4 regions of the Shewanella sp. MR-4 genome follow, and region 2 is predicted to be linked to each of the others. Evidence: predicted binding sites of a transcription regulator. Region 2 holds the regulator's gene; each other region holds the start of a gene.
The links. The regulator sigma-54, encoded in region 2, starts transcription at its own class of promoters, with help from an activator protein. The targets are predictions, from matches to a motif close to GTTGGCACGNNNNTNGNNT.
Positions count from the first base shown of each region.

Region 1: SHEWMR4_RS16880 (superinfection exclusion B family protein) is a predicted target of sigma-54. The motif match lies at 6,474-6,492, and genes of this name have one in related genera.
Region 3: fliE (flagellar hook-basal body complex protein FliE) is a predicted target of sigma-54. The motif match lies at 1,025-1,043, and genes of this name have one in related genera.
Region 4: SHEWMR4_RS11980 (YccF domain-containing protein) is a predicted target of sigma-54. The motif match lies at 3,175-3,193, and genes of this name have one in related genera.

Region 1 is NC_008321.1:3,846,912-3,854,390, forward strand. Features, by position in the region: gene SHEWMR4_RS16845 (AAA family ATPase) at 1-1,686, shown strand, start outside; gene SHEWMR4_RS16850 (hypothetical protein) at 1,709-2,197, shown strand; gene SHEWMR4_RS16855 (DUF2787 family protein) at 2,279-2,683, shown strand; gene SHEWMR4_RS16860 (YegP family protein) at 2,813-3,145, shown strand; tRNA gene SHEWMR4_RS16865 (tRNA-Leu) at 3,277-3,363, opposite strand; gene SHEWMR4_RS16870 (bacteriohemerythrin) at 3,670-5,259, opposite strand; gene SHEWMR4_RS16875 (DUF3149 domain-containing protein) at 5,576-5,707, shown strand; gene SHEWMR4_RS16880 (superinfection exclusion B family protein) at 5,821-6,432, opposite strand; gene SHEWMR4_RS16885 (ATP-binding protein) at 6,600-7,479, shown strand, end outside.
Region 2 is NC_008321.1:778,832-786,310, reverse strand. Features, by position in the region: gene SHEWMR4_RS03540 (KpsF/GutQ family sugar-phosphate isomerase) at 1-628, shown strand, start outside; gene kdsC (3-deoxy-manno-octulosonate-8-phosphatase KdsC) at 628-1,179, shown strand; gene lptC (LPS export ABC transporter periplasmic protein LptC) at 1,176-1,736, shown strand; gene lptA (lipopolysaccharide transport periplasmic protein LptA) at 1,723-2,274, shown strand; gene lptB (LPS export ABC transporter ATP-binding protein) at 2,271-3,002, shown strand; gene SHEWMR4_RS03515 (RNA polymerase factor sigma-54) at 3,109-4,584, shown strand; gene hpf (ribosome hibernation promoting factor) at 4,613-4,900, shown strand; gene ptsN (PTS IIA-like nitrogen regulatory protein PtsN) at 4,903-5,346, shown strand; gene rapZ (RNase adapter RapZ) at 5,343-6,197, shown strand; gene SHEWMR4_RS03495 (HPr family phosphocarrier protein) at 6,184-6,459, shown strand; gene mgtE (magnesium transporter) at 6,671-7,479, shown strand, end outside.
Region 3 is NC_008321.1:1,482,352-1,489,830, reverse strand. Features, by position in the region: gene fliF (flagellar basal-body MS-ring/collar protein FliF) at 1-586, opposite strand, end outside; gene fliE (flagellar hook-basal body complex protein FliE) at 631-969, opposite strand; gene SHEWMR4_RS06710 (sigma-54-dependent transcriptional regulator) at 1,147-2,487, opposite strand; gene SHEWMR4_RS06705 (sensor histidine kinase) at 2,480-3,562, opposite strand; gene SHEWMR4_RS06700 (sigma-54 dependent transcriptional regulator) at 3,671-5,104, opposite strand; gene fliS (flagellar export chaperone FliS) at 5,402-5,803, opposite strand; gene SHEWMR4_RS06690 (hypothetical protein) at 5,810-6,142, opposite strand; gene fliD (flagellar filament capping protein FliD) at 6,200-7,479, opposite strand, start outside.
Region 4 is NC_008321.1:2,718,864-2,726,342, reverse strand. Features, by position in the region: gene SHEWMR4_RS11995 (substrate-binding periplasmic protein) at 1-612, shown strand, start outside; gene SHEWMR4_RS11990 (M14 family metallopeptidase) at 718-1,758, shown strand; gene SHEWMR4_RS11985 (alpha/beta fold hydrolase) at 1,758-2,594, shown strand; gene SHEWMR4_RS11980 (YccF domain-containing protein) at 2,683-3,090, opposite strand; gene SHEWMR4_RS11975 (1-aminocyclopropane-1-carboxylate deaminase/D-cysteine desulfhydrase) at 3,376-4,323, shown strand; gene SHEWMR4_RS11970 (hypothetical protein) at 4,327-4,587, opposite strand; gene SHEWMR4_RS11965 (hypothetical protein) at 4,863-5,036, opposite strand; gene SHEWMR4_RS11960 (ChrR family anti-sigma-E factor) at 5,561-6,256, opposite strand; gene SHEWMR4_RS11955 (sigma-70 family RNA polymerase sigma factor) at 6,249-6,917, opposite strand; gene SHEWMR4_RS11950 (LON peptidase substrate-binding domain-containing protein) at 7,039-7,479, opposite strand, start outside.

The DNA of each region.
Region 1 (7,479 bases), 1.6 Mb from region 2:
ATTGATGATGACTTTGATGTACTTGAACGCATGCTACTGGCTAAGACAACCCTTGATTTAGAGGTCATTCTGTCGCAGTTGGCGGTGTTCGAGCGTTACCAACTGATTGCAGAAGCGACCTTGGGTGCACCTTATCGATTGCTGTTCCCAAGCGTACTGGTATCCATTTTAGTGTCGCAGAAGTTAACCAGCGCGGTCGACTTCTTAGCCCCCATGCTCAGCAAAAGCCCCGAGGCACAATTTAGTCTGTCGCAATTTGGGCATGTGAACACTGACTTACTGGCTAACTACCTTGCGGCCATTACTCAAAAGCCCTCGGTAGGCGTCAATATCCTGCTCTATGGTAAAGCGGGTACAGGTAAAACTGAGCTGGCTCGGACATTGGCAAAGACGATTAAGCGCAATCTACTGGAAGTCCAAAGTCAGCAGTTAATCGAGAGCCAATACCGAAATGACAACATTGCAAAGGCAACCAGCATACGCCTTGCTCACCTGAACTTGTTACAAGGTCTACTGGCTCACAGCAATGACAGCTTGTTATTGGTCGATGAGTGTGAAGCATTATTTGTGCAAGTCGATGAACAGTATTCCAAAGAACAATTGATGCAAGCGCTAGAGCAAAACCCTGTCCCTGCCATTTGGATTACCAACCATGTTGGCTTGTTAGAACCTAGCTTTATTCGCCGTTTTAAGTTGGTGATGGAAGTCCCTGTACCCGATGAACCCTTTGCCTATGCCATTAATGAGCACTTACTGACACCGCTTAAGGTATCACAGGACTATCACCTGCTACTGGCAGAAAAGCCCAATGTCACCCCCGCCATGGTTGGTAATGCTGCCCATGTGGCGATGACACTCAAACTCAAAGGTGCAAAGGCGGAAGTCCTTATCGATGAAGTGATTGATGCCGCCCTAGAAGCCTGTGGTGAAGAAGCGCCGCCGCCAAAGTATCAAGGGGAGCTGGCGTTCGATAGCAACATGGTCAACTTCAAGGGCAGTGATGATGTGACAAGTATGACTACCGATGAAACACTGGCCTCGATTAACCATGCCGTTAAGCAGGCCATGCCAATTAGGGTGATGCTGAGTGGTCCCCCTGGTACGGGCAAGACTGCATGGGTACATCACTTAGCTGAAACCCACGGGTTTGAGCTGATGCACATCAAATGCTCTGATGTACTCAGTAAGTATGTCGGGGACAGCGAGCAGAACATCGCTAGGCTCTTCAGAGAAGCACACAGACAGCAAAAGCTGATGCTCATCGATGAAGTCGATAGCTTGCTCAGCAAACGCGATAGCGCTCAAGCGCTGCATGAAGTGCAGCTCGTTAACGAACTGCTATCACAGCTTGAATGCAACACTCTACCCGTGTTCGCTGCAACCAATGCGCTTTCCAGTATTGATAGTGCGGTCATGCGCCGATTTGATTTCAAGTTGGTGTGTGACTATTTAACGAGTGACCAACGGCAAGCAATGTATAGGCAAGTCCTTGGCATTAAGCGCCTAACTCATGAAGAAGTCTCAACCCTAAACACCCTAAACCAATTAACGCCCGGCGACTTTGCCATCTTAACAAGACGCCAACGTTTTGAACCCAAGCGCGACCACCGCGCAACCGCCCTTGCGCTCCTCACCACCGAGAACAGCCGCAAACAAGGGCAACCTCGTATCGGATTTATCCGCTAACACCCACTAAAGGAAACACACCATGACCACAGTATTGAGTTCTCTCAAGGTAATCGCTCGCCCTGAAATTGCCCCTAAGCCACCTGTGCTCGGCAAACGGATGAAGTTACTCGACAAGCTAGACCAGCAATTGTCTCTAGCCGAATGCATGATTGAAGGCCGTGAATTTGAAGCCTACAAAGAGCGCTCGGTTAAAGACCCAGAGACTGGTGAGCGTAAGAAAATTCGCCGCCGTTACATCGTCCGACCTTGGTTCTATGACAGCAACGAGCACTACTACTTTGAAGTGCGAATTAGTAACAAACCCATCGAACTGGAAAAAGGTTGCCCTGCTATTGATGTGGGTGAAAAGGCCAACTTGCCAGCGGTAATTAAGGTGCTGATTGATGCCGTGGAGAAAGGCGAGTTAGACGAGCAGTTACTCGCCCCCGCACCCAAGATAGGCAAGAAGGCTAAAACCGATAAGACGTCAGCTAACACCGAGAAACAGACCACCAAACCAAGTAAGTGACAACTCACATCACCCACATTTCATACCAACAACAGGGGGACATGATGCCCCCTTTGTTTTGCCACTTTTGAGGGTTACATAATGAAAACCATTAATACCGACCTACCATTACCCGTGTCTCCTGTCTTTGCCAAAGCTCTGGCAGAACTCGTGAAAAATATTGATAGCAACGCTGTCACCATTAACTTTCGCGACCCCGATTACAGTCCACAAATAGGTGGCTTTCATCCTGTGGAAATCAGGCTAGAGAAAGGTGCTGACCAATGGCAGTTATGCTACATCACCGACTTTTGCTATGTCGGCTACGCGGGACAATGGGAATTAGTGAAAGAGTTGGACTTTGACTTTAGCTGCGGCGTGTTTCAATCCATTAGTGGCTTGTTAGTCATTGAAGCGGCGGCAGAGCTTTACCCCATTTGGGAGCAAAACTTCTTGTGTTACTGGCAGGAAATGGACGTTTTTAATGTCAGTATTTCGACAGACTAACCCTCAAAACACTCAAAATGTGGCATCGGCACATATCAAACCAGATAAAGTCGACTAGACTGAGGCTCGAGCAGGAAATGGTTTCCTCGCTTGCGCTATGCAATGCCTTAAAGAAGAAGGAGCAACCTCATGTCAGGATGGTATGAATTAAGCAAAAGCAGTAACGATCAATTTAAGTTTGTGCTTAAGGCTGGTAACGGAGAAGTCATCCTCACCAGCGAACTCTACACGGGTAAGAGTGGTGCCATGAATGGTATCGAATCCGTTCAAACCAACTCCCCTATCGAAGCCCGATATGCCAAAGAAGTGGCGAAAAACGATAAGCCGTACTTCAACCTAAAAGCCGCGAACCATCAGATCATTGGCACCAGCCAAATGTATTCGAGTACCGCAGCAAGGGACAACGGGATCAAGTCGGTAATGGAGAATGGGAAAACCACGACGATTAAAGATCTAACCTAGTTCGGTATGTGCAGAGTGGTGGATCTTGAAGGGCATGTGTGTATCAACAAAAAGCAGGACTTAAAGCGGTAAGTATCTAACAATGCTGGATTTTAGATACAAAAAAACCGACTTAATGTCGGCGGTATGTATGGTACCAGAGGACGGACTCGAACCGTCACGCTTTTAAGGGCGGTGGATTTTGAATCCACTGTGTCTACCGATTTCACCACTCTGGCACAACTTTGGAGCTTCAAAAACTTTGCAAATCTTTGCAAGGCTTTTGCGTGTTAATTATTTCAAATTAACTCTTAATAACAACAGCTTAGTGAAGTTTAATATCGTAACGCAGTGACTTTTGAATCCGCTGTGTCTACCGATTTCACCACTCTGGCATCAATATTTAGAGCTAACAAAAACAAGCAGCTGGCTCTAAGTGCTGGGAATTATACCTTTGCCTTTGACAATGGCAAGCCCTTTTCAAAGGCAGGGTAGCAAATTAGTTTTAACCGCTCAAAAATCCAACTCTGATAAACCAAGGCCGGTTATTCGGCGCCATGGGCGAGTAAAAATTGGGTGTATTCTTTATCGCTCTTTTGAATATGATTGACTAGCCAGGCTTTTAAAAATGCCATGAGTTCATCGGCTACATCTTCACCTCTACCTACCCGCTTTTGAAAGTCAAGTACTTGATCAACGAGTTGAGCATGTTTTTCTTTGTGGGCCACGGTTTGAGGATAGCCAAAACGTGCAAACAGTTCTTCTTCATAGGAGAAATGGTTCGCGGTGTAATCCACCAGCCCTTGGACGATACGCTTAATCGCCTCAAGCCCATATGCCTCACTTAAGGTCCGGTGTAATTCATTGATTAATGAGACTAAGCGTTGGTGCTGACGGTTAATCTCTGGCATGCCGATATCAAGCTCTGGCCCCCATTTTACGAATAACTTGCTCTGGGCTTCGTTAGAGTTAAACATCTTGGCATCAACTTGGAATCGATGCAGCAGGGAGCCAATTTCCTGCGACATGTTATACACCTTAAGACTGGATAAGTTAGTGTGGTTGGTATGGCGTGCATTTTTTAGGGCGAGATCGGCCATTACGCTGATATTTTTGTTAATCTCCTCAGCAACCGCATGCTGTTCTTCCGAGGCCGTTGCGATTTGGTGAGACATATCGGTAATGCTCTCAACCTGAGTCACTATATCCCCCAGAGCTTGATGAGCTTGATCAACCATCAGGGCAGTTTCGTCGGCGATGGTGACATTCTTGAGCATCACTTCCACACTCTGCTGCGCGCCCTTTTGCAGCGTTGTAATCTGCTGCTGAATTTCGGCGGTGGCCTCTGAGGTACGTTTAGCTAAGTTACGCACTTCATCGGCGACGACCGCAAAGCCACGGCCATGTTCACCGGCGCGCGCACTCTCAATCGCCGCATTGAGTGCCAATAGGTTTGTTTGTTCAGCCACTTGGGAGATGGTTTCGATAATACTACTAATGCTATTGGTATCGGCGGCGAGGTGCTCGATAACGCCTTTAGTTTGATGAATTTGCGATTTCATATCGCTGATTTTATTTACGATAGTACCAATTAACTCATCACCGTGTTTCGCCGAGCCTTGGGCAATATCGGCCGCTTGAGCCGTAGTAGCAGCATTGTGTGACACTTCTTGTACGGTGGAGACCATCTGCGTCATTGCCGTTGCGGCCAACTCGGTTTGACGTTCCTGCTCGAGCACGCCCTGTTTTGCCTGTTCGCTGATCGTTTTAATATCGGTCGCGACTTTCTTCATCCACTCACTCGTATCGACGAGGGAGAGAATAGTGCGGCTGACATCCTCCCCCATGCGGTTGATGCTATGGACCACCGAAATAAACACACCCGCATCTTTTTCATCGAGCTGATAACTTAAATCCCCCTCACCTAAGTGATGAGCCGCACGCTCTAAGTGTCTTAAATTACGGATGAGTTTGTTAAGATTCAAAAAGAGAATTACGGCAAGAGCAATTAAACTGAATGTTGCCACCCAGTACGCGCTCGTCACTAAACAGTAGAGTGGATATAAGAATAGGATCATGGGCGCAAAGATAATGCCATATCCCATGCTGCCTTTGTTGACACTGATGTCAGCCATTTTTGTCTCCTTCAAAAATGCTATTTCACTTGCTTGCGAGAACTAACTCGTTTGTAACCCGCGGATCTTTGTATCATTTAATGATTTTTTCGTACTCGATACTCTTAAGACTAGTCCCGAATGAAACAAGAAACAAAGCCCGAAGGAATGACTTTAGCAATATTTTACCAAGCGCTAAATTTGAGCTAGATCACAGGGTTAATCTGTAGTTACAACATTGTTTTAAGATGTCGATTTTTTATTGATCAAGATCAGTATTTCTTACCGCTAGGGGCGCTAGTGTAGAGGGGACTTCACAGGAAAGAGGATTTCAATCATGGCATTTTGGTTAGATTTAATGTTCGGTAACCCAATTGGTTTACTTTCAATGATCGTTATCTTTAGCACTATAGGGATAATTTCTTATATCACTTGGATGTTCATTGTGAAGTCCGCGCAACAATCGTAGTTTTTGCTTCCAAATTGTTATTCTGTTCATTGTAAAAATTGCACGTTGTTATGGGGGTTAAGCTAACCCCCATTTTTTGTGCCTGCGGTGTGCGCTTTAGAACCCAATCCAAATCAAGCGGCGTGTTTACGGTTTTGTACTAAACCATTTAAAAACTGCGGGCGCGCTTTAATCAAATGCTGCATTTCTTCCTGGCTCGGTTCACCTGCTGGCAAACGTAATACGCCACGATTGAGATACATGCGTGCCTTCATCGAGATTTTATAATCCGCCGTAGGCCCTTGGATCGCATAATGGCGCTCGTTGCCTAAACATTCGAGGATACAAGCATTGAGTAAGCTTTTAACCGCGGGTTCATTTTGCGGCAATGTCAAAATGGTGGCGCCCTGTAAAAAGAACTCACGCAATAAGGCACGCTCGGCACGGTCCATCAGGTTGACCTTAGCCTCAATCGTTTCCGTCACGCGTTTATCACTTAAATGACGAATCGACTCATCTAAGCCAAGGTTTAATAACTGAGTTAAGAAATAAGCAATTGAAATGATTAGTCCTAGGCCAACGAAATGGGCATGCTCTGGGACAAACTTATCCAGCGCCAGCATGGCGAGCATATTGGATGGGATCGCCAGCAACACAGCACAGCTTACCATTAGCCATAACATGACACGAAACATCATCTTTTTAGGGCTGAACAATTTCACTGAATCCAATTTGAGTTTAATCATAGTGTTATCCCGGCGACAAAAAATTGAACTTTAATGGCATAAAGCAAGTTTGATGCCACTCTATCTGTCAAAATTGCGGGATATTTCATGGGGATAAAATGCACAATCTGGATGCTTGAGTCTATGCTTATAGTCATTCAACTCGCTATCAAATAAAGACTATTTAGATGCTGACATTCTTTAGTCAATTTATTAAAAGTCCGATAGGCAGGCATCTCACCTTGTCTATCGTGCTCTTTAGCTCCTTGATTACCTTAATGACCACTGCCTACCAATTGGTTAACGACTACCGCGGTGATGTCACTCGAATCGACCGTGTTTTCTCCAATATTGAAAAAGCCAATCTCGATGTCCTCGCCGCCAGTATCTGGGTCATAGATGAGAGACTAATTAATACTCAGTTGAATGGTCTTATCCAACTGCCTGATATCAACTATATTTCAATCAAAGACGACAGTGGCCAGGCGTGGAATTCTGGTGCCCAAAAACAAACCCATACACTCAGTAAAACCTTTCCTCTGGTGTATAAGTCACCTACGGATAATATCAATGTCGGCAGTTTAGAAGTGCAAGTGGATATGGATGCTATCTATCAACGCCTCTACGATAAAGCCATCCTTATTCTGCTATCCAATGGTATTAAAACCTTCCTAGTGGCTGGATTTATTCTATTTTTGGTCTGGTACAACATCACTAAACACTTAGACAAACTCAGTAATTACTGTAAGCGCATCGATCTCGATAGCGATGTGGAACCATTAGACTTCGATCGCAAACAAAAACTCGATGAATTTACCCAAGTAGCCGATGCCATCAATAGCATGCAGGCACAATTACGCGGCTCATTTGAAGCTCTCAAACGTTCCAAAGCCGAACTGCAAACCTCCTTAGAAGACAGAGAACGTTTATTGAAACTTGAGCGCAGCTATAAGGAAGAACTTGCACGACAAGTCAAAGAAAGAACTCAGGAATTAGAACAGTCATTAACAGCGCTAAAACGAGCGCAGCAAGTATTAGTCGAGCAGGAAAAAATGGCGGCATTGGGCG
Region 2 (7,479 bases):
TAAAGCCATCCCAGTGATTGCCATGACAGGCAAGCCAGAATCCACCATGGCGCGTCTATCTAAAATTCATTTATGTATTGAAGTACCAGAGGAAGCCTGCCCGCTTGGGCTTGCGCCAACCTCAAGTACCACAGCAACCTTAGTCATGGGCGATGCCATCGCCATTGCCCTCCTGCAAGCCAAAGGTTTTACCCGAGAAGATTTCGCCATGTCCCATCCGGGCGGCGCCTTAGGTCGTAAGCTGCTGCTTAAGGTCAGCAACGTGATGCACAGCGGTGATGACTTACCTCTGGTTAAACACGATATCTGCATCACCGATGCCCTGTATGAGATCTCCAAGAAAGGCCTTGGCATGACCGCAGTTATCGATGAGCAAAACAAACTCGTGGGTATCTTTACCGACGGTGACCTGCGCCGCGTTATCGATGCCCAAGTCAACCTACGCACCACGCCGATTGCCGATGTGATGACGCGAAACTGTGTCACAATTACTGAAAACGTTTTAGCGGCACAGGCGCTGCAAGTGATGGATTCCAAAAATATCAACGGCCTGATAGTGATAGATAAAGACAATCATCCTGTCGGTGCGCTCAATATGCTCGATATGGTTAAAGCGGGAGTGATTTAATGCCACAGCAAGGTTTTTATGGCCCCATCAGCGACGATGTTTGGCAAAGGGCACAAAAAATTAAACTGCTGATCTGCGATGTGGACGGAGTGTTTTCCGACGGCCGCATTTATTTGAGCAACTCGGGGGAAGAACTCAAAGCCTTCCACACCCGCGATGGTTATGGCGTGCGCTCATTATTGACCAGTGGTTTTAATCTGGCGGTTATCACTGGCCGCCAGTCTAAAATTGTCGAAAACCGCATGACGGCACTGGGTGTAACCCATATTTATCAGGGCGTAGATAATAAATTCGTCCCCTATGAAGAGCTGCTGTCGCTCTACAATGTCACCCCAGAAGAAGTCGCCTATATCGGTGATGATATTGTCGACTTGCCGGTGATGAATGTGGTCGGCCTTGCCGCCTGTGTTGCCGATGGTCATCCCTATGTCCGCCAACATGCCCATTTTGTGACTCACTTAAATGGTGGCCACGGTGCACTCAGGGAACTCACGGATCTGCTCTTACTGAGCCAAAATAAGTTCACTTCCGCCCATGGGATGAGCATATGAGTCGTGTGACCCTCGCCATTATCGCCTTTTTTGGCACTGCACTGGTGCTATATTGGCAAGTGCAGCAAAAACGCGGTGGCGATACGGATGACAGCTTGAATGTCAGTGACAGACCCGATTACATTATCGAAGATCTGCGCAGCATTGAATTTAATGAGCAAGGGCAAGTTAACAGTCGCGTCACGGCAAAGCACATGGAACACTATGAGCTGAAAAACCAAACCGACTTTACTGCTCCCGTCTATCTTGTCTATCCCGACCAAGGTAAAGCAAAATGGCAGATCCGAGCCGACCAAGGTCGACTCAACAAAGATACCGGCAAGGTTGTATTAGAAAATAATGTTATTATCGATGCCATCAGCCCTGGTGAACCCATACAGACATTGTCCACCAGTTTTTTAGAACTCGATCTCAACACTATGATAATGACCTCTGACCGCATCATTTACGTCACAGGGAAAGATTTTAATATTCAAGGGCAAGGCCTTTATGCCGACCTTAACGCGCAGGAAGTGAAATTGACCAGTCAGGTAGTAGGAACCTATGAAGCAAAATAACATATTACTTGCCGGCCTAATGCTGATGACAAGCATGAGCGCCTTCACCAAGGTCGGTGACTTACAGCAAGAAGTTAAAATTAAGGCCGTCAGCCAAACTGCGGACATTAAAAACAATCAGATCATTTTCTTCGGCCCCGTAGAAGTCACCCAAGGTTCGATTAAAATCCATGCGGATCAACTACGTGCGTTTTCTGCCGAAGGGGACAACAGCAAGATTTTAGTGGCAACGGGTAATCCTGCGACCTACAGCCAGATCCTCGACGATGGGCGTCCAGCTTCTGCCAGCGCCAAAGAAATTCGCTATGAAATGGCGACTCGCACCTTGACCTTAACCGGCTCAGCCACCCTAGACCAAGCGGGTAGCCAAGTGACGGGGAATCTCATCCGCTACAATATTATTCAGCAAAAACTGATCGCTGAGAGCACGGGTAGCGGTGATGATCGCGTGATTACCATTATTCAGCCTGACAACTATCAGGAAGAACTCAAGAATCAGCCCACGGACAAACCTGTGAAAAAACAGGACTCTCAATGACCCAAATCACCTTAAAAGCACAGAATCTCGCTAAGAGTTATAAGAGTCGTCAGGTTGTGAAAGATGTCAGCCTGACGGTCAAAACGGGTCAAGTCGTCGGCCTACTCGGCCCAAACGGTGCGGGTAAAACCACGACCTTTTACATGGTCGTGGGTTTAGTGAAAAGCGATAAAGGCCATATCTTTATCGACGATGATGATTTAACCGCCGATCCCATGCATCTGCGCGCCCGCAAAGGCATTGGTTACCTGCCACAGGAAGCCAGTATCTTTCGCAAGCTGACCGTGCACGACAATATCATGGCGGTGCTGCAAACCCGTAAAGAGCTCAATCGCGATCAACGCGAAGAAGAGCTGGAACACCTGTTAGAAGAGTTCCATATCACCCATATTCGCGACAGCCAAGGCATGTCGTTATCGGGCGGTGAACGTCGCCGCGTCGAAATTGCCCGCGCCTTAGCGGCCAATCCAAAGTTTATTCTGCTCGATGAACCCTTCGCAGGTGTCGACCCGATTTCGGTTATCGACATCAAGAAAATCATCGAACAACTCAAGAGCCGAGGCCTTGGGGTACTGATCACAGACCACAATGTGCGCGAGACCTTAGACGTCTGTGAACATGCCTACATTGTCAGTCACGGTAATCTGATAGCCGAAGGAACTCCCGCAGAGATCTTAGACAATCAGCAAGTTAGGGCTGTGTACTTAGGTGAACAATTCAGGCTATAGTTACTTAAACAGAGCCAATTAGCCTTGAATTTTGGCTTAATAAGCGCCATCAATATGATAACAAGCGGCCTAAATTCACAATAATAACGTAGGGATCAGCGGTAACATGAAAGCGTCACTCCAGCTCAAACTGGGTCAACAGTTAACCATGACGCCACAACTTCAACAGGCCATTCGTCTGTTGCAATTGTCGTCATTGGAACTGCAGCAAGAGATCCAGCAAGCCTTAGACTCTAATCCTCTTCTCGAGCTGGAAGAGGAGCAATTTGACGCGCCTACCGAACGTAAGCAAGATATCGCCGATACCGACTTTAGCGAAACGACGGCTCAGCCACAGGAACAAGACAATTCCACCGTGGATATTGCCGAGTCGTTGACCAAAGAATCCCTGCCCGAAGAACTGCCCATGGACACCACTTGGGATGAAGTCTTTACCGCATCGCCAAACTCAGGTTCTGGTGCTAGCCGTGAAGATGATATGCCCTTTCAAGGGGAAACCAGTGAAGGCCTGTACGAACATTTAGAATGGCAGAAAAACCTTACGCCCTTCTCTGAAACCGATTTAGCCATCGCCACCGCAATTATTGATGCCATCGACGATCAGGGATATCTCACTCAAAGTACTGAAGATATCCTCGAGGCCATGGGCAATCCAGAGATAGAACTGGATGAAGTCGAAGCCGTGCTCAAGCGTATTCAACACTTCGACCCCGTTGGTGTCGCGGCAAAGGATTTAAGCGAATGTCTGCTTATCCAACTCTCCCATTTTTCGCCGGACACCCCACACCTCGAAAACGCCCGCATGCTGATCAAAGATCATTTAGATCTGATCGCTGCCCGCGACTTTAGATTATTAATGCGTAAGACCAAACTCAAAGAGGACGACTTAAGGGACAGCATAGCGCTGATCCAAACCTTAAACCCTCGCCCCGGTTTACTCATCACCCCTGTCGATGAAGAATATGTGATCCCCGATGTATCGGTATCGAAGAAAAACGGCCGTTGGGTGGTCGAATTAAACCCTGACTGCATGCCAAAAATCAATGTTAATCAGCAATATGCAGCCATGGCGCGCAGCACCAAAAGTCAGGCCGATAGCCAATTTATTCGCGGCCATCTGCAAGAGGCTAAATGGTTTATCAAAAGTCTTGAAAGCCGCAACGAAACACTGCTCAAGGTGGCAAACTGCATAGTGCAATATCAACAGGGTTTCTTCGAATACGGTGAAGAAGCCATGAAACCTATGGTCCTGAACGATATCGCCGAGGCGGTCGAGATGCATGAATCCACCATTTCACGGGTGACGACGCAAAAGTACATGCATACCCCAAAGGGACTTTTTGAACTAAAATATTTCTTCTCAAGCCACGTCGGGACTGATGATGGCGGTGAGTGCTCATCCACGGCAATCAGAGCCTTCATTAAGAAACTGGTTGCAGCGGAAAACCAGAAAAAACCATTAAGCGACAGCAAGATGGCGCAACTTCTGGCAGAACAGGGAATTAACGTTGCGCGCAGAACCATTGCGAAGTACCGAGAAGCGATGCTTATTCCCCCTTCCAATCAGCGTAAAAGTTTATAGCCTACAGTGGAAATCGGAGGACGTTTATATGCAAATAAACCTGAGTGGACACCATATCGAGATTACCGAATCGTTACGGGCATATGTTGAGGAAAAGTTTTCAAAACTTGAACGTCATTTCGAACAGATCAATAATGTGCACGTTGTGCTCAATGTTGAGAAAATGCAACAAATTGCCGAAGCGAGAATCAACCTCACCGGTGGTGAAGTCTTCGCGACTTCAGAGCATGCAGATATGTATGCTGCCATAGACGTCCTGATTGACAAGCTTGATCGTCAGGTTATTAAACACAAAGAGAAGTTAACAAAACACTAGCAATGGAACTTCGTACCATACTGCGGCCGGAGTGCACAACCTGCGCCACTCCGGGCAGTAAGAAAAAGGTACTGGAACTCATCAGCGACTTAGCCGCTGCCCAGTACCCCACCCTCTCATCTCAAGAGATCTTCGAAAGCCTAGTGGCGCGCGAAAAGATGGGGAGCACAGGTATAGGTAACGGCATCGCCATCCCACATGGTCGATTAACCGATATAACACAACCCATAGCCATATTGGTGAAATGTGAGGAGCCGATAGCCTTTGATGCTATCGATAAACAACCTGTCGACATTTTATTTGCTCTGCTGGTGCCTGCTGACCAATGTCAACAGCACTTAAGCACTTTGTCCTGCATGGCTGAAAAGCTTAGCGACAAACAAATATTGAAGCAATTGCGCAAGACGCATGATGAAACGGAACTCTATCAGGTAATCACTGGATGAAACTGGTCATAGTGTCAGGGCGCTCAGGCTCAGGCAAATCGGTCGCACTTAGAGTGCTTGAAGATCTCGGCTATTATTGTGTCGATAATCTCCCCTTGCCGTTGATTGGCAGCTTACTCGAACAGCTCAAGGGCAGTAACGATCTCGTCGCCATCAGCGTCGACGTGCGTAATCTGCCGGAGCAAGACAAGGTACTCGTCAAACAGCTCACAAGCCTGCCCGAGGGCACTGAACTCACCAGCTTCTTCTTAAATTCCAGCGATAAAGTACTGCTAAAGCGCTACAGCGAGACTCGGCGCTTACATCCCTTATCTAAGAGCCGAGTATCACTGCAAGAAGCCATCAAACTTGAAGGCAAATTGCTCGAGCCCCTGTCACAACAGATGGATCACTACATAGATACCTCGAATCTGAATATCTATGAACTCAGCGACCAAGTGCGGCAAATCCTGCTTGGCAGTGTCGATAAGGAACTGGTGATCAACTTCGAGTCCTTCGGTTTTAAGCATGGTATGCCAACCGAAGCCGACTTTATGTTTGATGTGCGCTTTTTACCCAATCCCCATTGGGAACCCGAGCTGCGCCCTCTCACCGGCTTAGATGAACCCGTTGCCGAGTTTTTAAATCGCCAGCCGCTTGTCAATAAGTTCATCTGGCAAATTGAGAATTTACTCGAGACTTGGTTGCCTCACTTAGAGCGTAATAACCGCAGCTATCTGACCATCGCCATCGGCTGTACCGGCGGTCAACACAGATCAGTTTACGTGGCCGAGCAACTGGCTAAACGCTTTAGCAACGGTAAACACAAAGTGAATGCCCGCCACCGAGAGTTAAGCCATGCCAAAGCTTGAGCGCCAAATCACCATCTGCAATAAACTCGGTTTACATGCCCGCGCCGCGACAAAGCTCGTGGTGTTGGCCTCAGAGTTTGATGCCAGCATTACGCTGATCCAAGGTGAAAAACAGGCCTCTGCCGCCAGTGTTTTAGGGCTACTCATGCTGGAAACGGGTATGGGTAAAACCATTACCCTGATTGCCGAAGGTCCAGATGCGGAGCCCGCGCTCAATGCCATTTGCGCGCTTATCGACGCTAAGTTCGACGAAGCCTGCTAATTGCCTCGACATCTCATCTCAATGCACCCTACCGTTATTCAGTACCCTGTTTGGTTTTGATTTCAGCACCTTATACCAGTAAAACACATTTGTGACTCGACGCCCTCCCGTGCGCTCAATTACAATATACTGCTGCGCTTTGGCTTAAGTCCTTTGGCTTAAGTTCTCAACAGCCAAACGCCCCATCCACTGTCGCTACCTTGGAGGAAACATGCCTGTAGAAGCCTCAGACAGCTTACAAGTCGAACAACGTCTCGACCAACTGAGCCATGCCCTCAATAGCGGTATGTTTGTGCATGTCAGGCAAATGCTGCAAAACATGGCGGCGTCAGATATCGCATTGATTCTAGAGTCCTCGCCCCCTAAGGCACGGCAAGTGTTATGGCAACTTATCGATCAAGATCAGCTCGGGGATATTCTCGATGAACTCAGTGAAGAGTTAAAAGATCCGCTTATCCGCGCTATGAGCCCAGAGCGAGTCGCCAAAGCCACCGCCAGCATGGATACGGACGATCTCGCTTATATTCTGCGAAGCTTGCCGGATACCGTCTATAAGCAAGTATTGCAGTCAATGAGTCTGCAAAACCGCCAGCGGGTCGAGCAGGCGCTCTCCTACCCCGATGAAACCGCGGGCAGCTTAATGAACACAGATACTGTGACCTTAAGACCCGATGTAAATATCGATGTGGTACTGCGTTATTTGCGCCAACGGGGCAACCTGCCCGACACCACTGACACCTTATACGTGGTGGATAAGCACGATCGCGTACTCGGCGGGGTAAAGCTTGCGGATCTGCTCACCTGCGATCCCAATACTCATATCAGCAGCATTATCGATACCGATATCGAGAGCATTCCCGTGGGCATGTCCGACAGCGAAGTGGCGCAACTTTTCGAGCGCCATGACTGGGTATCGGCGCCCGTGGTCGATAGTGAGGGCAAGTTACTCGGGCGTATTACCATCGATGACGTGGTCGATGTTATCCGTGAAGATGCCGAACATTCCATGATGGGGATGGC
Region 3 (7,479 bases), 700 kb from region 2:
CGCCTTGGCCTAAACCACCACGGCGAGTGTTGATCACAACGGTCGCACTTGGCTGCGCAGTGTTGCGAGCAAACACGTTTTCTTTGGGTAGGGCTAAAATCACTTTGGCGCGGCTAACACTTTGCAGTTGTTCAATTGCGCGGGCGAGGTTTTCTTCTTGGCTGTGCTTGAGGCGAGCCTGTTCCATTCTTTGGCTCACGCCAAAACCACTGTCTTGGGTGAGAAAATCTTTGCTTGAGGCCGCGGCACTATCAATACCCGCACGGCTCAGCATCATTTTAACTTCTTGATATTTGTCTTCGGGTACCTTAACGACGTCAACATCGATTTGATACTTGATCTTATTTTTATCAAGTACGTCGAGCACTTGCACCATTTCCTGAGTTTCCATTTTACCCAATGGACGGTACTCAGGCTCCTGTGCCCAGATCATGACGAACACGGCTAACGCCAAACAAATGGCGAGGGCTAAAATCATGGTGATTTGACGCATCATATCGACGCCACCGAGACTTCCCAGCACGCCGGATTTATTTTCCTGTTGGACCCCTTGGTCCACTGCGCCGGCGTTTGATCCGACAATCATTTCTGTGCTCACGATTAGTACCTGCTAATTGCGTTATTCAAGGCCTAAACAGGCATGCTCATTATTTCTTTATAAGCTTCAACGAGCTTATTGCGCACTTGGACAGTGGCTTCAAAGGCGACACTGGCCTTTTCGCGGGCGATAACAGTATCAGAAAGGCTCACTGTCGTGTCACCCATTTCGAGTCGGGTCGCGAGATTCGATGAGGTTGACTGCAAACCACTGACATTGCCAATGGCTTGGGAGAGGAGTTGTCCAAAGTCAGCACCGCTGGTGTTATTCACTTGCTGCACAATGTTATTGGGTGAAATCCCAAAAGAAGGTGCGATTTCACCTTTAAGTGACTGCATTTCTTGCAGTAATGAATTTGTGCCAATTTGCATGTCGTGCTCCCCATCGTCGAGTTATTGACGATTAAACTCTCTAGATAAACAGGATATGCAAAAGCATGGCCAAGTTTTCACTTTGCCGTGCTAAAAAGAAGTGAAGAAATCGTCAGACATGAAATTGCCACAGGGTAACCCAGTGGCAATGGCTTTAGACAAGGTACAAAACACAAATTAGTTGGGCAATTGAATCCCCATATCGCGCATTCTGGCCATCTTATATCTTAAGGTGCGCGCACTGATCCCAAGTTTTTCGGCAACCAACTTACGACTACCTTGGCATTGCGCTAAAGTTTCGAGAATGATCACATGTTCCTGCGCCTTCAACTCCTCACCTAAACCTTCCGGCTCATTGACATATTCGGCGTCATCGGATAACAGAGGCACATCTTGGGCATCGATAATAATATCGTTGGCGGTAATCACAGCCCCAGCACGTAAAATTAACGCGCGTTGCACCACGTTATCCAACTCGCGCACATTACCTGGCCAGCGGTGACTGAGTAAACGACGACAAGCTGCCTCATCAAACTCAGGTAAATCAAGCACATTTAGCGCCTTTGCGTGTTTCGCAAGTAAATGCCGAGCTAGTGGCAAAATATCCGCAGGGCGTTGATTCAGTGCAGGCCACGTCAGTGGAAACACGTTAATGCGATAATAGAGATCTTCTCGGAATTGCCCAGCGGCAACCACGGCCTTTAAATCCCGATTCGAAGTGGCAAGCACCCGAACATCTAACTTAATGGTTTTACGACCGCCTAAACGCTCCACTTCGCGCTCTTGCAGCACACGCAGCAGTTTGGCCTGAAGTCCCAAATCCATCTCAGATATTTCATCGAGTAATAAGGTGCCGCCTTGTGCCTGTTCAAATTTACCAGGGCATGCCTGATAAGCGCCGGTAAAAGCCCCTTTTTCATAACCGAATAAGGTCGCCTCGAGCATATTCTCGGGGATGGCCGCACAGTTGATGGCCACAAACGCTTGGTTGGCACGGCTACTATGTTGATGAATATAACGGGCTAACACTTCTTTACCCGAGCCGCTTGGTCCAAGGATCATCACAGAAGCATCGGATGCCGCCACACGCTGTGCCAGTGATAGCAGCGCGAGGCTCTTTTCATCGGCAACCACGGGTTGATCGCTACTTTGTTTGAGCGGCAAATAGCGGGAAACTTGGTTGAGCAATACCTCTGGCGCAAAGGGTTTTGCCAAATAATCGACGGCGCCCAATTTAATTGCACTGACCGCACTGCCAATGGTGGCATACGCCGTCATCAATAACACTGGCAGCTTGGGGTGATGCTGCTGTAAGTAATTTAATAATCCTAAGCCGCCAATGCCCTGCATCTGCACATCGCTGATCACTAAGTCAAACTGATGTTGCTTCAATGCGATAATGGCTTCCTCGCCGGAGGCCACATCGATGCAGTCGTATTGCGCCAACATTAAGGTATCGAGCAAAGCCTCACGCAGGGACGCATCGTCTTCGACTAAGAGTAATTTGGCTTCAGACATAGGGTTTCTCCAGCGGCAATACTGCAGCCGATTTCGCCTGCGGGAAGGTTAGCGACACAGTACAACCTTTATTGGGCATACAACTCAATTGGATTTGGCCGCCATGATTGCGAACCACGGACTGCACAACGGCTAAGCCTAGACCCGTTCCTTGCGCTTTGGTGGTAAAGAAAGGCTCCAACACTTTTTGTTGCATCTTAGCATCCAGTCCTTTGCCATTGTCGACCACATTGAGGGCTAACTGCTCGCCGATATCATTGGCAACGATTTGGATCTGCGTTGCCCCAGCTTCAAGGCTATTCATCACCAGATTATTCACGGCTGAACTGAGCGCGTTCACATTCGCCAGCATTAAACCGTTGGACGCATTGGTGACAGTCAATGCTGCGCCGCGCTGAGCCACAATCGGCTCACAGTTCGCCATGACAGTATTGATCACCTCATCAAGGTTAACTAACTCACCCAATTCATCCTGCCGCCCTTTGGCCATCAACAGCATATCGTTAACTTGGCGTTCAAGCTCATTGAGTCTATCCACTAACTTCTGCTGAAATTTTGCCTTAGCTGATTCCGATAATTTGGGACTGGCCAGATTCGCAGCATAGAGCAGTGCCGCCGACAGTGGCGTACGCACCTGATGCGCCAGCGTCGCGACCATTTTACCGAGGGCAGATAGGCGCTGCAGATGGGAAAGATTCTTTTGCAGTAGACGGGTTTCTGTTAGATCCGTCAGCACAATTAATTGGCCCGGTTCTGGCGTTAATGGGGTAATCGCAAATTTGACTCGGCGGCCATTGCGTAATGAGACTTCATGACCATCATCATCCTGTGGCGCAAACGCCGTATGGATCACATCAATCCAGCGGGCGCCGCATAACGGCTGCTCCAGCAATTCCACGGCAACAGGGTTTGCATCGGTGACAATACCGTCACCGTTCAAAATCACCACGCCAGAGGGCATAGCCTGTAAAATATGCTCCATCCGATTGGACATATTGGCGGCCTCACGCAGTTGGTTCCATTGTTTGCTAGTGTGCTTGAATGTTTCAAGTTGCGCTAGTGGATGGGCTGACATAGTCACTCCGTCAAAAAATTGCTTCTGACGGAGTGTTTGCAGATTCTATGCCAAATTAAGAAATGAATTTAGATAGGTAAAACAATAGGATAAACAACAGGAATATGACTATTCTTTCGTCATTCCGTACTTACGCATTTTCTCAACCAAAGTAGTACGACGAATACCGAGCATTTCTGCCGCACGCGCAACGACGTTATCCTGCTGCTCTAACGCTTGGCGAATCATATCGATTTCAAGCTCAGCCAGCAGATCCTTAAGGTTGACCCCTTCTGGCGGTAATTCACTCGGGAAACGGGTTTCAGGAATTTCAACCGGCTCTTCACTAGTGAAGATGGATGCTAACGCATCACGTTCCTGTTGTTCCTCACTGAGTTCGATGCTGTATTCGGGCACATCAATATGGCGATACTTGATAGGCAAGTCATTCACATCGACTAAACCGCCAGGATATAAAATCGTTAAGCGCTCAACCAAGTTCGACAGTTCACGCACGTTACCCGACCAAGCGTGTTCTTTTAACGATTCAATAGCACGTTGGGTAAAGCGAACTTTGCCACGTCCTTCGTTATAGACTCGGCTTACCAGCTCTTGCAACAGTAGAGGAACGTCATCCTTGCGGTCGCTTAGCGCAGGCATCTCAATCGGAAAAACGTTGAGGCGATAGTAAAGATCTTCACGGAACTCGTTGCTGGTGATCATGCTTTCGAGATCTCTGTGGGTTGCAGCGACAACACGCACATCAGCATTGATAGTCTTAGTGCCACCGACACGCTCGAATACGCGCTCCTGCAGCACACGCAGCAATTTTACCTGCATCTGCAAAGGCATATCGCCGATTTCATCGAGAAACAGTGTGCCACCTTCTGCGAGCTCAAAACGGCCCTTACGCGAGCTAATGGCGCCTGTAAAAGAGCCCTTCTCATGACCAAATAATTCGCTTTCGAGTAGTTCTGGCGGGATCGCACCACAGTTAACCGGAATAAAAGGACCATCACGGCGTTCAGACAAATAATGAATGTTACGAGCGACGACTTCCTTACCTGTACCCGACTGCCCTAGCACTAATACTGTCGCATCAGAGGTCGCAACCTGGCTAATCAAATGGCGAACATTGGCAATACCTTCACTGCGGCCCACTAAACTACGGAATAGTTTGGTTTGATTCGCACTGGTTGGCACTTGAGGACGTTTAACCTGGCCATACACTTGGCAAAAATGCAGCAGTTCAGTGAGTTGCGGATAGTTTAATGGCTCTTCGATTTGACCAAGCACATTCGATACTTGCAGATCACCGACGTTGCCAAACAATAAAATAGGTTGCCACGGGTACTGATTAGCGAGTGATTTCAATGCCTCAACAGACATATTGTCAGTTGTCAGCACTAAGGCACGATAACGGGTATCTTGGAGACAAGAGCTCAACTTTTCGGTGGAGATGATTTCAATCTGCTCACCTAAAAATTCAAAAATGCAACACAGGCGACTTAAGCGCTCTGATGGGGTTCCGACAAGTAAAATTCGTTGATCTGTTTGCATCATTCAGTAGGCCGTAAAGCGCTAATTAGGTATCAATTCGCATTAATTATTTATGATTAGTTGCTGTAAAAGCTTAACAAATTCAATGTAACAATCTGTGCCACCATCACTACTGTGATGAATATTGTATTATCAGCAGTCGAGAAGCAAGCTTCGAATGCGGATTATGCCAAACTGAATTGATTTTAGTTCATTTATCCCATGATTCTAGTTAATTATGTCAATAAATTGACGAAAGCCAAAAAAAAGACGCACTCGGTGCGTCCTTTTTCCTGTTGATCTATAACACAATTAACGAGCTTATGTATGAGATGTGATATTGTGTTTATCCGCAGGAATAGCATCCCAACCTTCTTTGATGGTCTTTAAAATAGCCACAACTTCATCAATCGCCTGCACATCATTGTTGATGTTCGCCTCAGACATTCTTCGCAGCATATAGTCATACAATCTTGTTAAGTTTGTAGCAACGTCACCTTCAGCATCCATATTTAAGCTGCTGTTTAACCCGGAGACAATACCGATGGCTTTACCGAGAAAAAGACCACGTTGAGCAATATTACCCTGTTCAATAGCGCATTTTGCTTGAGCTAAACGTTCCAATGCACCCGCAAATAACATTTGAATAATGCGATGAGGAGAAGCAACGCCTAGATCGCTTTCCACTGAGACTTTTCGATATGATTGCATTGAACCACGCATAAATACCTACCTATTTGATTCTATTGCTTTATATGCCTTTATATAACGCTTAGCATTATTATCCACCTGAATAAGAGCACGACAATCCTCCATTACTCTCATTGCCCGTTCAGTAAAAGTTTGGCTCAAATTGAGTTGCTCAACTAAGTACTGTTGGTCTTTAAAGTCATTATTTGCGACCAAGGTTTTCAAATATACTTCACGCTTTTCAACAAGACTCTGCAATTCTGATACCAAAATATAAAAACTCTCACTCTCCGCTTTTTCAAATCCAATTTTATCCAATACTAACAATAGATTATCGTTAACATCTGCTATTTGCAAAATAAGATTATTCACGCTATTTCTCTGCCTTCTCATTCACAAACGGATGAACTGCCAAGATTCTGTCTTATCCTATTTATTCTGTCGAACAACACCAGGCAATGAATCTAAACGTGATAACAACATGCTGGATTGAGAGTTCAGATTTGCCACAACCAAATCCATAGCATTAAATTGCTTATATAAGCGATCGCTGTAAGCGGCCATCCGAGTGCTTAGCTGCTCTCGACTATCGGCAATACGGGCGAGTTGTTCATCAAGGGAATTATCCCGCCCATCGATAATACCGCCAGATTTTATATAAGTATCTACCAAACCAGACATTTTCGCCGAAAGTCCCGTATTCTCAGAGGTAAATAACTCGCTAATTGTCCCCTTGTCATTTTTCAATGACTCAGTTAATTTAGTCGAATCAATTTCCAACAATCCTTCACGAGTCGTTTTTATCCCTAAATTTGCGAGCACCTGTTTTCCGTCTGAAGTATCAAACTCGCTTGAAACCATAGTACGTAATTGGCTCTGAATGCTACGGGGTAAGGCATCACCTTGTAATATCCCAGCCTGCTTTGTATCGGCATCATATTTAGTGAGGTTCTGAATTGTGGTCATCAAACTGTTATAGGACTCAACAAACCCCTCTATCGCAGTTTTCGTTTTCGCCGTATCTTTACTCACGGTCATTGTTGTCGTTTTATCTACATCGGCGGCGGTTAAGGTTAATGAAACGCCAGTAATGGCCTTATCAAGTGTATTGGAGTCTGAAACCACCTTTACGCCATCGACATACACTATTGCGTTTTTGGCGGGCGTGACTTCACTCATCGTAAAGGTATCTGACAAACCAGTACCCGCTCCGCTATCCGTTGCAGTTACTGAAATCTGGTTATCCTCACCAGTCTTCTTGGAACCTAACACCAGCTGAGGCCCCAGCTCCCCATTTACTATGGTGGCAGTAACATCGGTATTATCATCAGATTTATTAATCTTATTCATAATATCGGTTAGGGAGTCAGTAGCGGAGACATCAATATTAAAAGCTGTTCCACTTCCCACCTTAATGGATAAAGCTCCTTCACCTATCGGTGAGGTTGTATCTGTAGCTACAGCTGTGCCGACTTTCTGGCTTTGAGCCAATTGCTCGACTTTAATTTGATAAGTGCCAGAAACCGCGGTTTTATCTACAGTGGCAGAGAGATAATCTTTTGAGGAAGTCACAACCTTTTGACTACCAAAGGTTTCGGCCTTAGCGAGCGTTTTTAATTTATCGTTAAATTCAGACATGGCACTTTTTAATGCGCCAATACCCGAAATTTGCGCATTAAGCTTACCTTCATTGACATCAAACTTAGCAA
Region 4 (7,479 bases), 1.9 Mb from region 2:
GTTGCCCAAGCCGCCTTTGCGCGCATGGAGCAACAACTTCTAGTAGATTTTTATCCTTGGAGCAGGGCGATTAAGTTAGCGGCCATGCCAAGTTCTGATTACATTGGCTATTTTCCTGAATATTATTTTGAAACAGATAAGTTTGTTTTTTCAAAACCAATAGGGATCAGTCCATTAGGTCTTGTTGAGCAAAAATCTCACCCCATAAGTTGGCACTATTTAACCGATTTAAATCGCTATACCTTAGGCGTCGTAAAAGACTATGTGAACACAGATTCGCTGGATCTGATGATTGCTTCAGGGAGTCAACCAGTCGAAGCCGTGACCTCCGATGAACAAAACATCAAGAAGGTGGCAGCTGGTCGCATCGATGGCGCAGTGATTGATGTCAACGTACTCTATTTCCTGTTAAAGCAACCTCATTTGCAGCCATTGGCGGATAAATTACAGGTGAATAAACAACTGCTTGCTAACAAACAGTTGTATGTTGCGTTTCGCAATACGGAGGAGGGGCGGCATTGGCGGGATGTTTTCGACCAAGGCTTAGCTCAATTAGATATTGAAAGCATTATGGGGGAATTATTGTTTCATGAAGAAGCTTCCCTCCGCTAAATCACGCCGGTTTTCGCTTAATCTGTTGTCATAAATTTGTCGTGGTTCGTTATTAATATTGTCCTAAGGCTATGAGTCGGTGCTCATTTCATTTTCTAGGATGGTATGAAGAACACTCCCTTCGAAAACATTCCTTTTGAGTTAGATACCTTATCGCAACTCATTGATACTCATTATCTTAAGCTGAAATATCAGGTACTCGCTGATATACCATTTCGGCACCAACATTTCCCACTCTACAGCATTGAGTTAGGGGTGACCGATAGACCTTGTCCAACTGTGTTATTTGTTGGTGGTGTGCATGGGGTGGAGCGGATTGGTTCTCAGGTGGTTTTGGCCTTACTTAACAGTCTGTTGCAGCGCCTTGCGTGGGACAAACACCTACAACAGTTATTAACGGACATTCGCTTAGCCTTTGTACCTGTGGTGAATCCTGTCGGTTTGTTGCTGGGGAGCCGTGGTAATGGAAATCAGGTCGACTTGATGCGTAACGCGCCGATAGAGTCCCGGGAAAAAGTCTCTTTTATGGTGGGCGGGCAGCGGTTATCCTCTAAGCTGCCTTGGTTTCGTGGCCTTGGCGGCATGGAGCTTGAAACTGCGGGGCTGGTGGCCTATGTGCAACAACTGCTCAAACAAAGCACTAGTCTGATTTCCCTCGATGCGCATTCCGGCTTTGGTTTGACGGATCATATTTGGTTTCCCTATGCCCATACACGCGCATCCTTTGAAAACGCTCATTTTATTTTCCACTTAAAACAATTGTTTGAAGCCAGTTATCCCCACCATGGTCATTATCGACTTGCCCCCCAGAGCCAGTTTTATCGCACCCACGGCGATATTTGGGATTACTTGTACCGCCAGCATCATACCCAGGATCCTCAAGCGAACATTCCCTTTTTACCTTTGACCTTAGAGATGGGGTCATGGGCATGGATTAAGAAAAATCCAAGGCAAATCTTCAATTTTGCGGGCTTTTTTAATCCGCAAAAAACACACAGGCACCACAGAATTTTACGTCGGCACACAGTACTGATGCAGTTCTTGATGGAGGCGGCGTACGCACGAGAACTAGAAGGACTGACGCCTGAACATCTCACACAATTGGCACTGAGTGCACAGCAATTTTGGTATCGGGAGAACTTGTGATGACGACTTGGGTATTACTCAGGGGCTTAATGCGGGATCAACGCCATTGGAATGGCTTTGATCAGAGGTTAAGGCAACGGGGCTGCACTGTCGTGACGCCCGATTTACCCGGCAATGGGATCCTTAATCGTCAAACCAGTCCTTTGACCATCGCCGAATATGCCAGCTCTGTGTGGCTGCAACTGGATGCAAGCCTAGCGGGACAAGCTTTTTATCTGCTCGGTTTATCGATGGGCGGCATGTTAGCGATAGAAATGGCCAAGCAACGCCCTTGGCAGGTAAAGCATGTGTTTGTGCTTAATAGCAGCGCCGCTAATTTATCGCCTTGGTATCATAGATTTAACTTATTGAATGCGCTGAGTGCCTTGGTTAAACGTTGCCGAGGACGACAGCTTCATCCTATCGAATCCACTATTGTCCGCTTAACCAGTTTTCGACATCGACGTGATAGGGTCTTGATTGCACGCTGGAGCCAATATCGGCAAGAGGCGAGCCCGACGTTTATCAACGGTTGCAGGCAATTGTGGGCAGCATTTCGCTATGAATGTTCTATGTTTTTGCCTGTGCCCGTGAGTATTTTAGCGGGTGATCGGGATGCGTTAGTGAATATTCAAACCAGCAGGGCGCTGGCACAGCATTTTAAGGTTGATTTAGTTGTCTTAGCCTATTGTGGCCACGACATCACTATAGATGCTCCTGCTAAACTGGCGCATTATCTCTTTGAAATCATCAGTCCACCCCTAGGGGAAGCCAGTGAGCCTTTCGCTGATTGTGGTGACTTGCTCGATGAGGAAACGGACTTTCATGAGACAAGATTAGTCATGAGGCAAGGTTAGTGCTGTACTTCCAAACGATTCATTAGCACTACCCAAAGACGCTGAGTCGTGCTGAGTGACACCAGTTACGCTTTCGCGACTATGGTTATTACGCTTTCGCTACAATGGTTTGCCCAATCGGTGTCAGGCTTAATAGCGCCAGCTTGATATGTTGGATCCCGAAGGGGATACCAATAATCGTCACAAAGCAGGCGAGGGCATGGGCCAAATGACCTATGGTCAACCAAATCCCAAACAGCAAGAACCAAATAATATTGCCGACCATACCGAAGGCGCCAGTGCCTAAATCCTCACGTCCGGTTAAATGGCGGCGATTCATTTGCTCCTGCCCAAAGGGCCAAAAGGTTAATTCACCAATAACAAAACAAGCTCTGCCGAAGGGAATACCGATAATACTGATAAAACACAAAATTCCCGCAAGCCACCAGGCAAGACCCATCACAAATCCGCCAAGGACAAACCAAGCAATATTGAAAATTAACCGTAATAACGACATTGAACACTCCTTAACGTTTCTCAAAATTGTGTTGGGAATCTCTGAGCCAACACACAGGATCATTAATTGATACTTAAATGGAGTAAGCGAGAATTGTGCCAAAATATTTTTCCTTATTTATCAGTGTAATATTTATCTTGGCGACTGTATGACGTGGTAAAAAATGCTAGATTTTCGCGAAAACGCTTAATAATTACGGACGATTTAGGCAAGCTCGCGTTACACTAAACAGCTTGTTTTCATTAGAGAGTATCCATGCTAACCAATAGCCAGTTTGCAAACAGTCTGCTCGCTCAAAGTCCTATAGAGTCTTTTTCCTTCGCTGGACGCGAGATCTTTCTCAAGAGAGATGATTTATTGCATCCCGCTTTTAGTGGTAATAAGGCGCGCAAGTTTGCCTATTTTCTAGATCATGAGTTTGCCAGTGTCACTAAGGTGATTGGCCATGGCTCTGCGCAGGCCAACTCGCTTTATTCCCTTTCGGCACTCGCAAAACTGAAAGGCTGGCAGTGCGATTTTTATGTGGATCATATTGCCAGCCATGTGCTCACGTTGCCTACGGGAAACTATGCTGCGGCCATAGCTAACGGTACGCGCATCATTGATTTATCAAGTCTTATTACAGCAACCCCCTCACTGCAGCAAGAGTTTAACTGGACTTGCCATGACTATATTGAGCAGCATGTCTTGCCGGCTGAGCCTAACGCTTTGTTTATTCCTGAAGGCGGACGCTGCCTGTATGCAGAATATGGTGTTAGTCAATTAGCGGCTGATATTGAAACTTGGGCAATGCAACGGGGGATGATAGATCTAAAAGTGTTTTTACCGGCAGGTACAGGCACCACTGCATTATTTTTAAATCAGTATTTTGTGCGTCAGCAATTGAATATTCGAGTGCTTACCTGCGCCGTTGTCGGCGGCGATGAGTATTTAACGCAGCAGTTTTATGAGTTAAATCCCAACTCTGCTGAACATCCACAGATTTTGAATGTGGGGAAGAAATACCATTTCGGGAAACTCTATCCTGAGTTTTATGCCATGTGGCAGCGGCTCAGTGCCAGCGGCGTGCAATTTGAACTACTCTACGACCCCTTAGGTTTTATTGTGTTAGAGGATTATTTACGGCGTGATAAAATTTCTCCCATTCTTTACATTCATCAGGGCGGATTATTAGGTAATGAAACTATGTTACCGAGATATCGGCGAAAATTTGGAGAGGCTGCTGAACGATAACGATTACTCAATCAGGTGATTGCGTTTTAAAATTTTGTGGGTGCGAGTGGCTATCTTTTCAAGATGTTTGAGATCTTTTAATCCCGGAGTATCGGCTGAATATTGCCAGTAACTTATTTCGGTATCGAGCATTTCGAGCATTTTTTTAGAGCAGCCTAAACACTCACCTTGGCACATTTGTGCTTCATCTAAATTGAGTGGGATCAGCTGTTGGATATGGGTTATCAAGGCTTGCATCGCCGTTTTGGTATCGGGTTTTGACATAGAAAATATATTCACAAACGAAGTGAGTGACTATATTAGCAGAGGCATATACAGATTAATTTGATCTAGATTAGGAATACACATTTGGCTCAGCATGTATCTGTGTGAGTTAGATACTGGCTGAACCAAACGAGTTCGTCATATCGACGTGAAGGGATAGCGGATCGTGATATTAGGCTATCAATAAAGGCGAGTCGATTTCGGTATGGCGAGGAAAATGAGAACCGAATAAACCAACATGCCGTTATTTGTATTCAATGAATACTAAATCAAACTTATTTATTTGACGACAAAAGCCATTTCATAAAGTTTAAGGCTTCGGTACGTTTTGAAAAAGTTTGTCTGTTTTTACCTTGTCTATCGGTAAAAGCAATTGATGTTTTGTTGACTGAAATTGAATCTACAGGGAAGTTCACTGTGATTTCATGTCCGTTAATTTTGTATGACATAGGCCACACTCCTTTTAATTTTATTCACCCTTAGGTGAGCAAGTAATAACGATAAAATATCCTTAGCATAGCTGCGAAAGATGATACTAATGAGTCTTGAGGTTACCCATTCCACCATGATTAATCAAGAGATGCTTTATTGATAACTAATGCATATCAGCGATTATGTCAATGGAACATCTCAATTAGCCAAGTTGACCATAGAAAAGTGACAATACTATGACATTGGCTGAATTAATTAGTTCACTGTTTTTGAGTCGATGTAGAAAATCACTAACTCATTATTTTTGTGGGACTTACTTGTTGTAGGCTTTCTTCGTGAGGATCGATTTTGCCATTGCTTAGGCGGATGTACAAATCGATGTAAAAAGGATAACGACAAGAAACTTCTCAAAACGCAGCGCAGTATAGCAGTAAAACCCCCGCTGGCAAGTTTATTTTTTACTCAGCGGGAAATATCGGTGTTTAAATTTTGTATTAATTGTTGCTTAAATGCTCGATTTGTTTATTTGGCAATGATCAATTTAATAAATCAGTTCTCCAATCGGGTTCAATAATTTACTGAGCCCTTTTGTAAAATACAGCGGTGCGTCTAACACTGTGTAACAGAGGCATCCTGTTTGGGTCTTGGGAGAATGATGGGTTTTCCCGTCTAAGATAATAAAATCACCAGGAACATATTGGCCGTGAAGATCCGAAAATTCGCCCGCTAATAACAAGGTCAGTTCGTATCCTTTATGGGTGTGCTGCGGGATCTCACCTAAAGCATCGATATGTAAAAGGCTCGCGCGGGTATTATTTTCATCCACATCGAAACGCATGCGGCTGACCTTGCCAATTTGTTGCCATGGATGGGCGATATGCTGACGAAACACTCTCGGGATCTCATAACGCACATGTTTATGATTAAGGGAAACCGTAGTTTTAGCAGGATAGTCGCTTTCAGTTGGCGTTGATTCGGGTAAGGCCATAATCTGTGACATCATTTGCTGCCAAGCGTCATCTTGTGCTGAATCGGTTTCGCTGATTAAAGCTTGTTCAGTGATTTTGCTCGGCGCTAAAAAGGCGAGTTCAGCCGCCTGCTCTGTAAAGCGGCTGACTTGGGATTGGCACTCATGACATAGGGCACAATGGGCCGAGATTGCGATAGACATGGATAAAGGCAGCTCGCCTTGTGCATGGGCTAACAGTAAATCGGTATGGGGATGATGTTTAATCATGTTGTGTCTCCAAAAAGCTTTTCAGCTTTTCTAACCCCAATCTGAGTCGCGATTTTATCGTGCCAATCGGGACTTTTAAGGCATCGGCTAATTCTTGTTGCGTGAGTTCTTGCATATAGATCCCTTGCACCACTTGGCGTTGAGGTAGGGGCAGGGCATCTAAATGTGCGAGTAGTTTGGCAGTCAATTTATGGTCGGTGTTGTTCTCTTGGCTAACGGCAACATCGCAAAGTGGCCAGATATCGTCACCGAAAGCATCCTCTCGATTATGCTGTACCCGTCTTAGCATATCGAAACACTGATTACGCATAATGGTAAATACCCAGGTCGCCACCGACCCTTTGTCCGCATTGTATAAATGGGCCTTGGTCCAAACTAGGGTCATGGTTTCTTGTACCAGATCCATAGCAAGACCCTGTTGATTTAATCTTTGCAGACCGAATGCGCGAATTTTGGGCATAAAGTGGTTAAACAGCTCAGCAAAGGCTGCTTTATCCCTTTGATTTGCAACCTTAGCAATGGCACGAGCCAAAGGATCGGGATCTGTGATTAGCTCATTGGCGGTTGAAATAGTGCTATCGTTTTCCATAGCCATGTCGATAGGAGGTGATAACTGCCTATCATAGCGATTTTGCGCTAAATGTGATTGAAAATTTTCCATTATTGAGCTCTTTCTTAAGGTTCAATCCAGTCAGAACATCGCAAAGGATGTTTCCTCACGGCCGACGTTCGATAAGCATGCGGAGTAATACGTAGAGTGCTGAATAATGGATCACTTAGGTTTACTTAATCACAGTGCGTAATAAGTCCAGTGTCAGTTGATGATCTAAGGCATTGATACAAGTGTATTTCTCTGATGCTTGCACGGGCAGAATTTCTAACCAGCGTTGGCAAACCCAGGCGATATCCTCAAATTGTTCTACTTGATAATGTTGAAGGTGCTGCGGGTACTCCTTGAGAATGTTTTGTAGCATTTTGCTCAAGTAACGTTCATTTTCTTGGATAGGCGATGGCGGCCAATTATCGATAAAGTTAACTTCGGCGCGCTTTAAACCATCTGGCTCGACTGCAATATCGCCGAGGGTGAAGCGTTGGTTTCCTTGAATGCTAATTCCGAGCATACCATCGGGTAAGGTTTCAAAATCGATGATATGCACGAGTGTGCCGATGGGATAAATGGTTTTGCCATCTTCCGATGTCATGCACAACCCAAAGCCGTCGCC